2 regions of the Paenibacillus sp. J23TS9 genome follow, and region 1 is predicted to be linked to the other one. Evidence: riboswitches for the same ligand, from Rfam matches in the RefSeq annotation. Region 1 holds a riboswitch; the other holds the start of a gene.
What was found. A riboswitch is a leader RNA that binds a small molecule or an ion and turns the genes downstream of it on or off. The one in region 1 is predicted to bind cyclic di-AMP.
Positions count from the first base shown of each region.

Region 1 (6,602 bases):
GATGATAATGCCATTCGAATACCCGAGACGATCTCCCCGGACAGTGAACATTCTTGGAATAAACTTATCCTTGGCAAGATTGACCGCAAGCAGGGGGAAAGCTGAATATCCCGTATTGGCTGCAAGGATCAGAATTAAGGCGGTCGTTCCCTGAATAAAGAAGTACATAAAATGCCGGCCGAAGGTCTGCTTGGCAATTTGAGATACTACCGTTTCATGAGCATTAGGCGAGATACCTAAATAATAAGCAAGGAAAACGATACCCGAGAACAACAGGGCAAGCAGGATTCCCATGGCCATTAACGTTTTGGCCGCATTTTTGGGTCCAGGATCTTTAAAGTTGGGTATAGCATTCGATATCGCTTCAACCCCTGTAAGAGCCGAGCTGCCTGATGCGAATGCTTTTAAGAGTAAAAACAAGCTGATGCCGGCAACCGGCGTCCCAATCGGAGCATGTAATTCGGGAGACACATGTCCCGTCATAATGTTGTACATACCTACCCCAATCAGGATGAATAATGCAAATGCGAATAAATATACCGGGTAGGCCAAGATAGATGCAGACTCGGTTACACCCCTTAAATTCAATATCGTAATCAGAATGACAAAAATTACGGCAATAGCCACCGTATGCTCATGCAGGGCAGGGAAAGCCGAAGTTAATGCGTCTGTGCCCGCCGACACGCTGACGGCAACTGTCAAAATATAATCGACCAACAAAGAGCCACCCGCAACCAGCCCAGAATAAACCCCCAGGTTCTGCTTGGATACGACATAGGCTCCCCCGCCATGCGGATAAGCAAAGATGATTTGACGGTATGAAAGAATCAGAGCCGTTAATAAAACCAATACTCCGATCCCAATGGGTATCGAATACCAGAATGCTGCCGTGCTTACCGTGATCAAAACCAACAGGATTTGTTCCGGTCCATAAGCAACGGATGATAAGGCGTCAGAGGAAAGTATTGCCAACGCCTTTTTTTTATTAAGTTTTTGTTCTCCCAGTTGGGTCGATTTCAGAGGCCGCCCGATTAGAAGTCTTTTTAATGCTGCCATTGCCTTAGTGTCACCGCCAGTGTCAAGTTGTAATATCATAGATGTCCCGAAACGGTTATCGCTCATAACCATTTCGACACGACAAAAAAAGCCGCAGGAAAGTTGGACCTTCCCGTGGCTTGTTAAAAACTTTTGCACACGACAAATTCCTCTTTCATAACGCTTACGAGGTTAGCTGACGGATTCGGGCTTGAAAGTATCCCTACACTTATAGTTAATAACCAAGTGATTCACCCCTAGGATGAAAAAAACTCATCCTCTTTGGTTCCCCCGCTCCTGATTTCAGAATTAAGCGATCTAGGAGTATATAATTTCAGGTTCACAAGTCATGATTACGAATGAAATCTTACTCCTTTCAAACACTTCATGTAAAGAAGCAAAGAGTCAAGGATAGGTTCAAAATCTTCTAATATGTGTTCATGGCATCGTTTACAATGAGTGGATGCTATGCTTTACTCGAATTATCTTTAATTCCCTCCAATTCCTGATCCAACTCACAGTTCCGAATCACCCCTATCCAAACATCAATACACAATTGAGCAAAATTAATTCATAGTAAGAAATTAAATCGTGAACATTGTCGTCATTTAGGCTATCGTTTCGTTATTTTGAATCCACAAAAAAAGGCCGCGGTTTCCGCGGACTCTTAAGAGGATATTTTCTTTTCTCACGATATTCCTGCCACGTTCGTTGAACTAGATAACCTAATAATATGGAAATTCCTCTCTGATTCCCAACATACTTTGGAGGCCATTTATTCATTCAGCAAAGCTGCTTGGCGCTTGTAATGATCCTCGATCACCATGCAGGCCATGGCTTCGATCACGGGCACGACGCGGGGGCAAATGCACGGATCATGCCTGCCGATCGTCTTAATCTCCCTCTCATTGCCGTTCACGTCAATAGTCCGTTGTGGTAAGGAAATAGATGAAGTCGGCTTGACGACGACACGGAACACAATATCAGCTCCTGTGCTGATTCCTCCGATGATCCCCCCGGCATGGTTTGTCAGGAATCCATCTGTGTCCATCTGATCATTGTGTTCGCTTCCCCGCATTGCGGCTGCTTGAAAGCCCGCCCCGAATTCAATACCCTTAATCGCGCCCACGGACAACATAGCCCTTGCCAGCTCTGCGTCCAATTTGTCGAACACGGGCTCCCCTAGCCCCGGAGCGACGCCGCGGATTCGGCATTCGACGATACCTCCGCAGCTGTCACCCTCTTCAGTCAGCTGTTCGATCTTCTCGATCATGCGACTTGCGGCTGCCGTATCGCACGCCCGCACCGCATTGCGTTCAATGACATCGGCGTCGAAATTCTCGCATTTTATACCGCCGATCTCAGTCGTATAGGCCAGAATCGAAACACCCCGCCGGTCCAAAAGCTTACGCGCCACCGCTCCCGCAGCCACCCGAGCAGTCGTCTCCCTTCCTGAAGCCCTGCCGCTGCCGCGAAAATCGCGAATTCCATACTTTTTCTCATATGTGAGATCCGCATGCCCGGGCCGGTACATGTTTTGGATGTCGTCGTATGCTGACGGGCGCATATCTGTATTGTTAAGCATGATGCACAGTGGCGTCCCCGTTGTACGCCCCTCGAATAGGCCAGATAGGATGCGTATCTTATCGTATTCCTTCCGGGGAGTCGTGACTGAGGATTGTCCCGGCCTTCTTCTATCCATCTGAATCTGGATGTATGCCTCGTCCAGCTCAACGCCCGGCGTGACACCCTCCACAATTACGCCTACAGCCTCTCCGTGTGATTCCCCGAACGTGGTCATTTTTAACCGCTCTCCGAACGTACTTCCCGCCATGCTAATTCCTCCCCGAATATTTAGAATTTCTTCTCTTTCAGTTTAGAGTTATACTTGAAATAAATGAAATCGTAATATTCGACGTGTGCCATAGAGAGGATTGATATCAAATGATCGCGAACACAGAATGGTATCGCGTTTTCCTGCATGCTGCTGAGACTTCCAATTTGACGAAAGCCGCGCAAAATCTCCATATGACGCAGCCTTCTGTGAGTTATGCAATCAAGCAGCTTGAAGGGGCTTTCGGTGTTGTGCTATTCGACCGATTATCCAAGGGGGTCCGCTTAACGCAAGAAGGACAGGATTTGTATAAGCATGTCCGGCAAGCGTTCGAGGAACTTGATGCTGCAGAGCGCCGCATGAAGAAACTGAAGCAGTTTAGCGAAGGACGGCTGAGAATTGGTGCAAACGGGGCGATCGTTAAGGATTTTCTTTTACCCTCGCTCGACTCGTTCCATGCCGATTATCCCGACATTCGCATTCAACTGACGCAGGAGCGGACCAGCAGCATTTTGGAACGTTTAAAAAAAGGCTCTCTGGACCTTGGCTTCGTCCATCTGCCGGTATCGGATGAAGAAATCAAGGTCCTCGACTCCCATGCCTCGCCTTATTGTGCGGTCGTTGGAACGGCTTTTGCGGATTGGACACGAGAGCCCTTACGGACTGAAGAGCTGACTAAGCTTCCTCTGTTAATGCTATCCATGGGCAGCTCGACACGATTTTTCATCGAAGGGTGGTTCCGATCGCAAGGGGTGGAAGTGGAAGCCGATTTCGAGTTGAGCAGCTTGGATATGCTCGCGGAATTTGCCGAGCGAGGTTATGGGATAGCCTTCTTGCCTCGGGACTTTGTCGCATCTCGTATTGCGGACGGATCGTTGCTGGAGCTTAGAACAGAAATCCCCCTACCGGATCGGCATATCGGTATTGCTGTCCACAAATATTTGACCCCATCGCTGGCTGCAGGGGCTTTTTTGGGGATGCTGCAGAACTGACGATTCTTTAACGCATTCAAGATGTTTCTACAAAACGTACCTGAATTTCCGATAGCTTAATGGTGGCAACGCATTCTCGAATACGACCTGTAGCCTAAAACAAAAAAAGCCGCGATTTCCGCAGCTCCTTCTGGATCTATGTTCCTTCGTTAATTAACCCGTTGCCATCATGCTACATGCTCCCTGTTTCGTTTGCTACCCTTCCACCTGCGCCCAGACATCCTTATATTCCTTATGCCTTTTAAATTGAGCCAAAGCAAACGAGCACGCGGGAACGATTTGCTTGCCTTCCTTGCGGGCGATATCTACGACCGCCTTCACCAGCTGATCGCCTATCTTCTGGCCTCGCAGCTGTTCCGATACATACGTATGGTCAATAACAATGATCCGGTCATCGAGCGGCTTGAAGTGAATCTCCGCAACGTCTTGTCCATCCTCCACGAGGACGAGTTCCTGACTGCCCTCACGAATTTCTCTCATGGGTTTCACGCTCCTTGTCGGTTGCTCTACTTTCTCATCTATTCTTCCCCCTCGCACGGTCTGCCGAAACATCGGGCTCTTGCTGACGGAAGGAAAATAAGCACTCTCCTGATATTTACTCTGGCGCTTTAGCAGAAGAAAGTGTATTATAAATACCTGTCGGTTCATTTTTTCATATCAGCAAGTAACTTTCCGAAAATTTTCAAAAGGGGTTTATCATCATGACCAGACATAAATTAGGCTTCTGGATCCTGACCGCCCTCGTGGTCGGCAACATGGTCGGTTCCGGAATTTTCATGCTGCCTCGATCTCTGTCGGAAGCGGCAAGTCCTGCCGGGGTCATTCTGGCGTGGGGCGCTACAGGACTCGGTGTACTCACCCTGGCGCTTGTCTTCGGCAGCTTGGCTGTCCGCAAGCCTGAGCTTAGCGGCGGCCCGCAAATCTATGCGAAGGAGCTGTTTCGTAAAGGTTCCCATGGCTCCCTCTTGGCTGGCTTTATGTCAACCTGGGGATACTGGGTAGGCAATATCGCCGGTTTTGTGGCGGTTATCACGACGTTCGCAAGCTATCTTTCCACCTTCTTCCCGGTGCTTACCAGTAGCAAGGAATGGCTGACCATCGGGAATTTCACGTTAAAAGCTGGCAATGCCCTGACGTTTCTCGTCTGCTCGCTACTGCTATGGGGAACATACGCCATCTGTCAAAAAGGCATGAACGGTGCGGGAAGGTTAAATTTTATTGCTACGGCCACCAAGGTCATCGGATTTGCACTCTTCATCGTGATTGCCCTGTTTTCGTTTGAGCAGAGCAATATTGGGCCATTCCTGGCTCCACGAACTAACGACAGCGGGGAGACGCTCAGTCTGCTTTCCCAGGTTAACTCGGCCGCGATTGCAACGCTTTGGGCTTTCATCGGAGTGGAATCCGCCATGGTCTTTGCAGCACGCGCCCGGCGCAAGCAGGATATCCGCCGCGCGACCATCGCCGGGCTGTTGATCTCGATCGTACTGTATGTAGGCATTAGCATATTGACAATGGGCCTGCTGACACAAGACCAACTAATGGCTTCACAGAACCCGCTGGTGGACGGCATCTCTACCGTGTTGGGACCCATTGGCGGCAAGCTGCTAGCTGGCCTCGGCCTGATTAGTCTGCTGGGCTCCACCATCGGCTGGGTGCTGTTAAGCAGCGAAGTGCCGTTCCAAGCGTCCAAGTTAGGCGTATTCCTGCCGTCCTTTTCCAAGGAGAATAGTAAAGGTATGCCAAAGGTATCACTCTGGATCTCCAGCATCCTCGGACAGATTTTGCTGCTATCCACGATCTCGGGTTCCATCTCGGCGGCGTTTGATTTTATCATCTATATCGCTACGCTAGCTTATCTGGTCCCTTACCTGATCGCATCGCTCTACCACCTCAAGCTGATCTGGACTGGCGAAACCTACACATTCCAGAAGGAGCGGGTCACCGAAGGGATCATAGCGGCTTTGGCTGCCATTTACTCGCTATGGGTGATTGTAGCAGGTACCGCGGATCTCAAGACGTTCCTGCTTGGACTTGCGCTGATTGTCAGCGGCATCCTGTTTTATCCGCTTCTGCTGAAGTACCGGAAAGTCCATAAGAAATCAATCTAAGGTCTTTCACGCGCTTTCGTTCATCAGAGAGCAACGACGGTTAGTAATTTATTTGTTCGTAGAGGTTATGAAAATAAGTTCTTGTCTTAAGCACTGGACAAGCACTTGTTTTAATAAATTATAGAGACCCCCACTTTTTACGAATACTCCCTGCTTCTTTAACCATTCTGTCCATCAGCTCGGAAACCGTAGGGATATCATGAATCATACCGGTTACTTGACCTGCCCAACCAAAGCCTTCTTCCTTGATGTCGTCGTAAATCCAGCGTTTGTTGGCTTCTCCGCTAATATAATTCTTTAACGCCTCATAAGTTGGTGACTCGCGCTCGATTTCAAGTACTTTATCGATGTATTCACTTCGCAGAACCCTGGCAGGAGAATGGATCGAACGTTTAATTACAGCTGTATCAAACTCCGAACTCTCGATTAAAGCCTTTTTATAGGAAGCAGAGGCATGAACACATTCCTGAGTGGCAATAAAGCGCGTCCCCATTTCGATACCTTCTGCACCAAGTGCTTGGGCAGCCATCCAACCGCGGCCATCTCCGATCCCCCCTGAGGCAATGACGGGAATTGAAACGGCATCAACCACCTGCGGAACAAGAACTATAGTGCCAACATCGTCACGCC
Region 1 is NZ_BOSG01000001.1:1,839,251-1,845,852, forward strand. It holds gene KJS65_RS08710 (APC family permease) at 1-1,056, opposite strand, end outside; cyclic di-AMP (ydaO/yuaA leader) riboswitch at 1,201-1,361, opposite strand; gene aroC (chorismate synthase) at 1,811-2,869, opposite strand; gene KJS65_RS08720 (LysR family transcriptional regulator) at 2,980-3,861, shown strand; gene KJS65_RS08725 (GNAT family N-acetyltransferase) at 4,057-4,341, opposite strand; gene KJS65_RS08730 (amino acid permease) at 4,563-5,972, shown strand; gene KJS65_RS08735 (NAD(P)H-dependent flavin oxidoreductase) at 6,091-6,602, opposite strand, start outside.

Region 2 (6,602 bases), on a different contig from region 1:
TGCCACCGTCCCGCTGTTCATTGCAATGCCGACATCAGCCTGGGCCAGGGCAGGCGCGTCATTCGTGCCGTCCCCGGTCATGGCTACCAGCTTACCTTCGGCCTGTTCCCGGCGAATCACGGCGATTTTGTCTTCCGGCTTGCTCTCCGCAATATAATCATCAACACCGGCTTCCCGGGCAATCGTTGCCGCTGTCAGCGGGTTATCCCCCGTACACATGATGGTCCTGATCCCCATCTCCCGGAGTTGTTCAAAGCGCTCCTTCATACCCGGTTTCACAGTATCCTTCAGGTGAATCAATCCATAGATTTTGTCGTCAACCGCAACTGCAAGCGGCGTTCCGCCTTCGGACGCGATCGCATCCGAATTCGCGGCAAGGTCTGATGGAATGCTGCCGCCTTGGGAAAGCACCCACTGGCGGACCGCATCAACCGCTCCCTTGCGGACATGACGTCCATCCTGCAAATCAATGCCGCTCATTCTTGTCTCTGCTTTGAATTCAATAAATTCGCCGCCTGCTGCAATATCCTCGTCATAGCCCAGCGTTTGCTTCTTCATCAGCTCAAGAACAGACCGTCCTTCTGGTGTTTCATCCTTAAGTGAGCTTACTGCCGCCCAATAGGCTGTTTCTGGCAGGGAAGCATCACCTGCAGGAATAAACTGGCTGGCCATCCGGTTACCATACGTAATTGTCCCTGTTTTATCCAGTATCATGGTATTGATATCACCGGAAGCTTCCACGGCCTTACCGGACATGGCCAGCACATTGAACTGGGTAACACGGTCCATCCCGGCAATCCCAATGGCTGATAGCAGACCGCCAATAGTCGTAGGAATCAGACATACCAGAAGGGATATGAGAACCGGAATATCAAGTGATATCCCCAAATATTTGGCAATTGGTGCAAGCGTGACGACCACAATCAGAAAGATCAGCGTCAATGTCGTCAACAGCGTACTCAGCGCAATTTCATTTGGCGTTTTCTGACGGGATGCGCCCTCAACGAGTGAAATCATTCTGTCGATGAACGATTCGCCCGGATCGCTGGTAATGGCCACCTTGATCCGGTCACTGACTACCCGTGTACCACCGGTCACGGAGCTGAAGTCGCCGCCCGCTTCCTTGATGACAGGGGCTGATTCCCCGGTAATGGCCGATTCATCAACTGAAGCGAGCCCTTCGATGACTTCACCATCCCCCGGAATCATCTCGCCCTGCGATACGATGACGATGTCACCTTTGCGCAGCTCTGTAGAATTAACAACTTTAATATCCGGACCAACACATTTATTGGCGGTTGTTTCTTTTTTACTTTTCTTCAGAGAATCTGCCTGTGCCTTACCGCGGCCTTCAGCCAGCGCCTCGGCGAAGTTCGCGAACAGGACCGTGAACAGCAGAATCAGAAATACAGTCAAATTAAAACCCAGGCGCCCTCCAGTGTTGAAATAGTCTGGAAACAGAACCATCAGCAAAACGACAAATGTGCCGATTTCAACCACGAACATGACCGGATTCTTCAACATAACGACCGGATTCAATTTAATAATGCTGTCCTTCATAGCATGCTTGATAATGCTGCCTGTAAGCATGCTTTTGCGTTTTCCGCTCATGATTCTTTCCACCTCATTTATTTTGGGAATTGAAGCCATTCCTTATTTAAGTGTTAGAAATTCCGCCACCGGGCCCAGAACCAGCACCGGCAGGAAGGTCAATGCTCCGATCAGGAGCACTGTTCCGACCAAAATGCCCGCAAACAGCTTTGTATCCGTATGGAAGGTGCCGATGGTTTCAGGGACCGTTCTTTTTCGCGACAGAGAGCCGGCTACGCCCAGGAGAGCGATAATCGAGACATACCGTCCCAATAGCATGACAAGCCCCGTGCTTACGTTCCAGAACACCGTGTTATCACCCAGGCCCTCGAAGCCGGAGCCGTTGTTCGCTGCGGAAGAAGTATACTCATACAAGGATTGGCTCAGTCCGTGATACATTGGGTTAGTCAAGGCATCCGTTCCCAGATGCGTCATAAATGAAACAGCCGTCGGAACCAAAATGATAAACGGATGCGCGAGTATCGCAATGGCAATCAGCTTCATTTCCCGGCTTTCGATTTTACGCCCCAGGAACTCCGGTGTCCGTCCAACCATCAAACCGCATATGAACACGCCCAGAATGGCATACATAATCATATTGACGAAACCTACACCCTTGCCTCCGAACACGACGTTCAGCATCATTTCCGCCAGTGGAGCAAGTCCGCCAAGCGGCGTCAGCGTATCATGCATGTTATTGACCGAGCCGGTCGTCGCCGCCGTCGTGACGGTCGTGAACAGCGCGGACTGCGCCACGCCGAACCGGACCTCTTTGCCCTCCATGCTGCCTTGCGTACTGTTGATGCCAAGCTCATTGATTAGCGGGTTGCCGCTTTTTTCCGAAAAATAGGTCAGGCACAGGAAAGCTGCGAACAGCACCATCATGGCCGAGAAAACAATCCAGCCCTGCTTGCGGTTTTTCGCAAACCGCCCAAAGGTATAAGGCAGCGACGCCGAAATCGTCCACATGCTCAATATTTCAATTACGTTCGTCAGCGGACGCGGATTTTCAAAGGGATGCGCCGAGTTCACGCCGAAAAATCCGCCCCCGTTCGTTCCGAGATGCTTGATCGACTCCAGGGACGCTACAGGCCCCATGGCAATGTGCTGCACTGCACCGCCAAGCGTGTTTACAGTAACGGTAGGCTCCAGCGTCTGCGGTACCTGCAGTCCCACCAGCACCAGCGTAACGATGATCGCGAGCGGCAGAAATACGCGGGTATGAGCCTTTACGAAGTCTTCAAAAAAGTTACCCATCCCGCCTCCTCTGCGGGTGATCCCACGCATAAATGAGATGGCAATGACCAGACCGGAAGCCGCCGACGTAAACATCATCATCGTGATGACGATCATCTGGCCGAAGTAAGACATGCCGCTTTCGCCGCTGTAATGCTGAAGATTCGTATTGGTCATGAAACTGATGACGGTATTAAAGGACAGGCTGGCCTCCATATTTCCGGTTTGATTCGGATTGACTGGCAGCCCTCCCATCAGTCTGAGAATCAAATAGCTGACGGCCACCAATATGATGTTGGTCGCAATCATACTGAGAGCGTATTTTTTCCAGTTCATGCCGGAGCGGTTTTTTAGACCGATGAACTTATAAAAGAGCTTTTCTACGGCTCCAAAAATTTTGTCCGTACGGTTCGCCTCATTGGAGAATACGTGATATATATAGCTGCCTACCGGTTTAACCAGCAGGAGCAGCACAGCGATAACGATACAAATCTGCAGGATATCCAAAATTGCTTCCTCCTCTTCAAGGCTGGTTTTCTAAAATCGTTCCGGATGGATCAGGGCATAGACCAAATAGATGAATACGAGCAGCGCCAGTACCATAACAACGATCATTTGTCTTCCCCTCCCCCATCCACGACATGGCCGCACCATCTTAGGAATAGCAGAAAGACACCAAATACCCCTGCAAGCGTCAAAATCATCAGAAAGTCCATCATGGCTTCACATTTTCCCTTCTCTTTCCCGAATAAGCACTATTTCAGCAAGAATCCAACCTCGCCGTTCAACGTATGAATGATGTGATTCGCTCCTAGTCCCCGGTAAATCCCCGGAGAATTATCCGCCCTTGTGATCACGTATATGGGACGCGATGTCCACGGCCGGCATATTTGCAGGTAGCGGCATGTTAAATTGAGACTGTTCTCAAAAATAAAGATCCGGCCGATCCTCTGTTCAGGAACGACCCACTCAACCGTGTTGTTGGTGTGGATCCGAATGATTTGCGAAGCTCCAAGCTTTCTAAGCTCGCGTTCTTCTTTCAGACTATTGGTAAGCACGGCGAAAGGCCGTTTGAGATAGATCAAAAGCTTAATAAAATTGCGTCCGACCTCGTTCGGCGCTGTAACGATGATGAGTTCCTCATCCACGACTTTGTGCTCCTCCTTCTGGCAGATTGTCTGAACATAAAATAGGCCGCAGGGAAAGAGGACCTTTCCCGCGGCCTACAAGTTCATGACGAAAGAAAGCCATGAAAATATGCTCACGACAAATGCTGCCTCTCCCTATACGCTTACGAGGTTAGCTGACGGATTAGGGCGTGAGAGTCGCCCATCCTCATTGTCCCATTACGGGACGGAAGGATTCACCCCTGCCTCATATGCCTAAAGCCATATGATGCTGTTGGTTCCCCCGCTTCCGGCCCTGGGCCGGAATTAAGCGTTAAAGACATTCAAATGTTATATTTTTTTGCATTTCATGCATTTTGGCAATAAGAAAAACGTCAATTGACGTACTTTCACAGAAGACAGACCGCGATTAGCGGAAATTTTTCTTGCAATATCAGGAAGTAATGGCTCTGTAGTTTATACTTTCTGATATTATAAAAAACCACAGAGGTTAACTGAACCCCTGTGGTCGATAGATATCGATCACAAGTTTCATCATTCCTCTCTCAAACAACGCTTACGAGGTTAGCTGACGGATTCGAGCGGTGAGAGTCGCTCTACCCGCGCCCGGATCCATGGCATCCGGTCACAGGATTCACCCCTGCGGTATCACCTGTCTCCGACTCTCACACCGGACAACTGGAGTACGCGCGATTGGTTCCCCCGATTCCCACCCATAAAGAGAGTGAAAATTCAGCGATTCAAAAATGGAAACGTCTTGAATTACGATTTGAATCATACACCCGCGTGCAATTAGTGTAAAGGTGGTGTGAAATCGCTTATCGCTTAAAATAAGATCATTTCAGCTCAGGTTATCGCTTACAAAAGTTTATATCTCCTTTTGGCTCTCGTATCCTCTCTATTTCACCTGTTTATATTAAACGGATTAGAGCCTTCCATTCTTCTTTCTGTCAATGAACACTGTATTTTCATAAAGTGACGTGAAGCAGCGCCAGAGCGAGCAAACGGTTGAAAAACAGCTGCTCCAACCGGCAGTCAGGCAGCCATGCCCTGAAAACGGATATTAAGGTGATTCCAGCCCTCTGCTGAGTTTGGCTGAGGCTTATGTTTCATTGTTCTGATCGATACGTAAGATTGAAATGAATTGATTCATTGTATAAAATTAAGTTGTATAAGATATAAGGAAGGGAGGAAGGAAAATGTCTGTGTACGACTATCATGCCCGCACGTTGCAGGGCAAGGAAAAACCTTTATCCGACTATCAGGATCAAGTGCTGCTTATCGTAAATACGGCAAGCAAGTGCGGGTTGACTCCCCAATATCGGGGGCTTCAGGAGCTGTACGAAAAATTTCATGATCAGCATTTTGAAATCCTCGGATTTCCCAGCAACCAGTTTGCGCATCAAGAGCCGGGAGGCAGCGAGGAAATTGCGGAGTTTTGCCAAGTCAATTACGGCGTAAGCTTTCCCATGTTCGAGAAAATCGATGTCAAGGGCGATAACGCCCATCCGCTGTTCAAGCATCTCACCGAAAAGGCGCCTGGCGTACTGGGCTCCAAGGCGATCAAATGGAATTTCACTAAATTTCTGGTCGACAAACAAGGGCGGGTTATTAAGCGCTACGCACCACAAACGACACCGGATAAAATTGAAGAGGATATTAAAAAGCTGATCGGGAATTCTTCTTCCAATTAAAAACAACGAGCGGCATATAATTTCGTATATCTGCTGAAAAAACAAAAAGATCCTTGCGGGAGCAAGGATCTTCTTCGTGTTCTTACTATAAATGCGGTAGAGAGGACTCGAACCTCCACGAGCATACGCCCACTACCCCCTCAAGATAGCGTGTCTGCCATTCCACCACTACCGCGCAGTGATAACTTTTTCAGCAACTTTTTTATTATATACCAACAGCCCGAAAATGTAAATAGCTATCCTGAAAATTCAATGTATAGACGGCAGGACCCGCTCTCACTAGCATCAAAATGACAAGTCCTGCCTTACGGTTTCTCATCAGAATAAAATACGTTATTGATCAAAAGATTGTTGTTTTTTATAGCGGGTAAAACTGATATACTCCTTAATAAACTCTTTTTCTTTTTCGGATAATAAGACGCTGGATTGATCACATTCGTCCCATACGTATGTACTCCTGTTTTCCTTTATAAGAAAAGACTCCGGTTCTTTGCCCAGAATGAGCCAATCCAAGCTGACGCCAAAAAACGAGGAAATTTCAACGAGCTTATTCGTGCTTGGTGTTGATTTACTCCTTTTCCAGTCTCCCAGATTGCCTGTACTGATCCCCAGCTCTTCACAAAATAGCTTCTTCGTCATCCCCCGCATTTTAATTAACGATTCAATTCGATCGTAAATGGATTGCATATAAGACCGCCTTCCAAATCGTCTTCCGACGACGCATATAAGTAATTATATTCTTGCAAAATTACGTAAAGACGTATATACTCTCCTTGCTATCGCAAATGATAACATATTGGTAATTGTATCATTAATTCCACCCTTTTTACCATTATTCTCCGCATGAACTGCAACTCCCCCGTCAAACTGGACGAGCATGCCGCACATCGATATAAGCACTTCCAATTCATATAGAGGGAGCGACTTTATTTGTTTAATTCAGGCATTAGTATTC
Region 2 is NZ_BOSG01000004.1:265,802-272,403, forward strand. It holds gene kdpB (potassium-transporting ATPase subunit KdpB) at 1-1,611, opposite strand, end outside; gene kdpA (potassium-transporting ATPase subunit KdpA) at 1,654-3,333, opposite strand; gene kdpF (K(+)-transporting ATPase subunit F) at 3,364-3,480, opposite strand; gene KJS65_RS22835 (hypothetical protein) at 3,582-3,974, opposite strand; cyclic di-AMP (ydaO/yuaA leader) riboswitch at 4,099-4,276, opposite strand; cyclic di-AMP (ydaO/yuaA leader) riboswitch at 4,491-4,701, opposite strand; gene KJS65_RS22840 (glutathione peroxidase) at 5,153-5,647, shown strand; tRNA gene KJS65_RS22845 (tRNA-Leu) at 5,740-5,822, opposite strand; gene KJS65_RS22850 (helix-turn-helix domain-containing protein) at 5,981-6,334, opposite strand; gene KJS65_RS22855 (nitrogen regulation protein NR(II)) at 6,578-6,602, shown strand, end outside.
Region 2: it holds a riboswitch for cyclic di-AMP, as region 1 does, so the genes downstream of both, KJS65_RS22835 (hypothetical protein) here and KJS65_RS08710 (APC family permease) in region 1, are expected to answer to the same signal.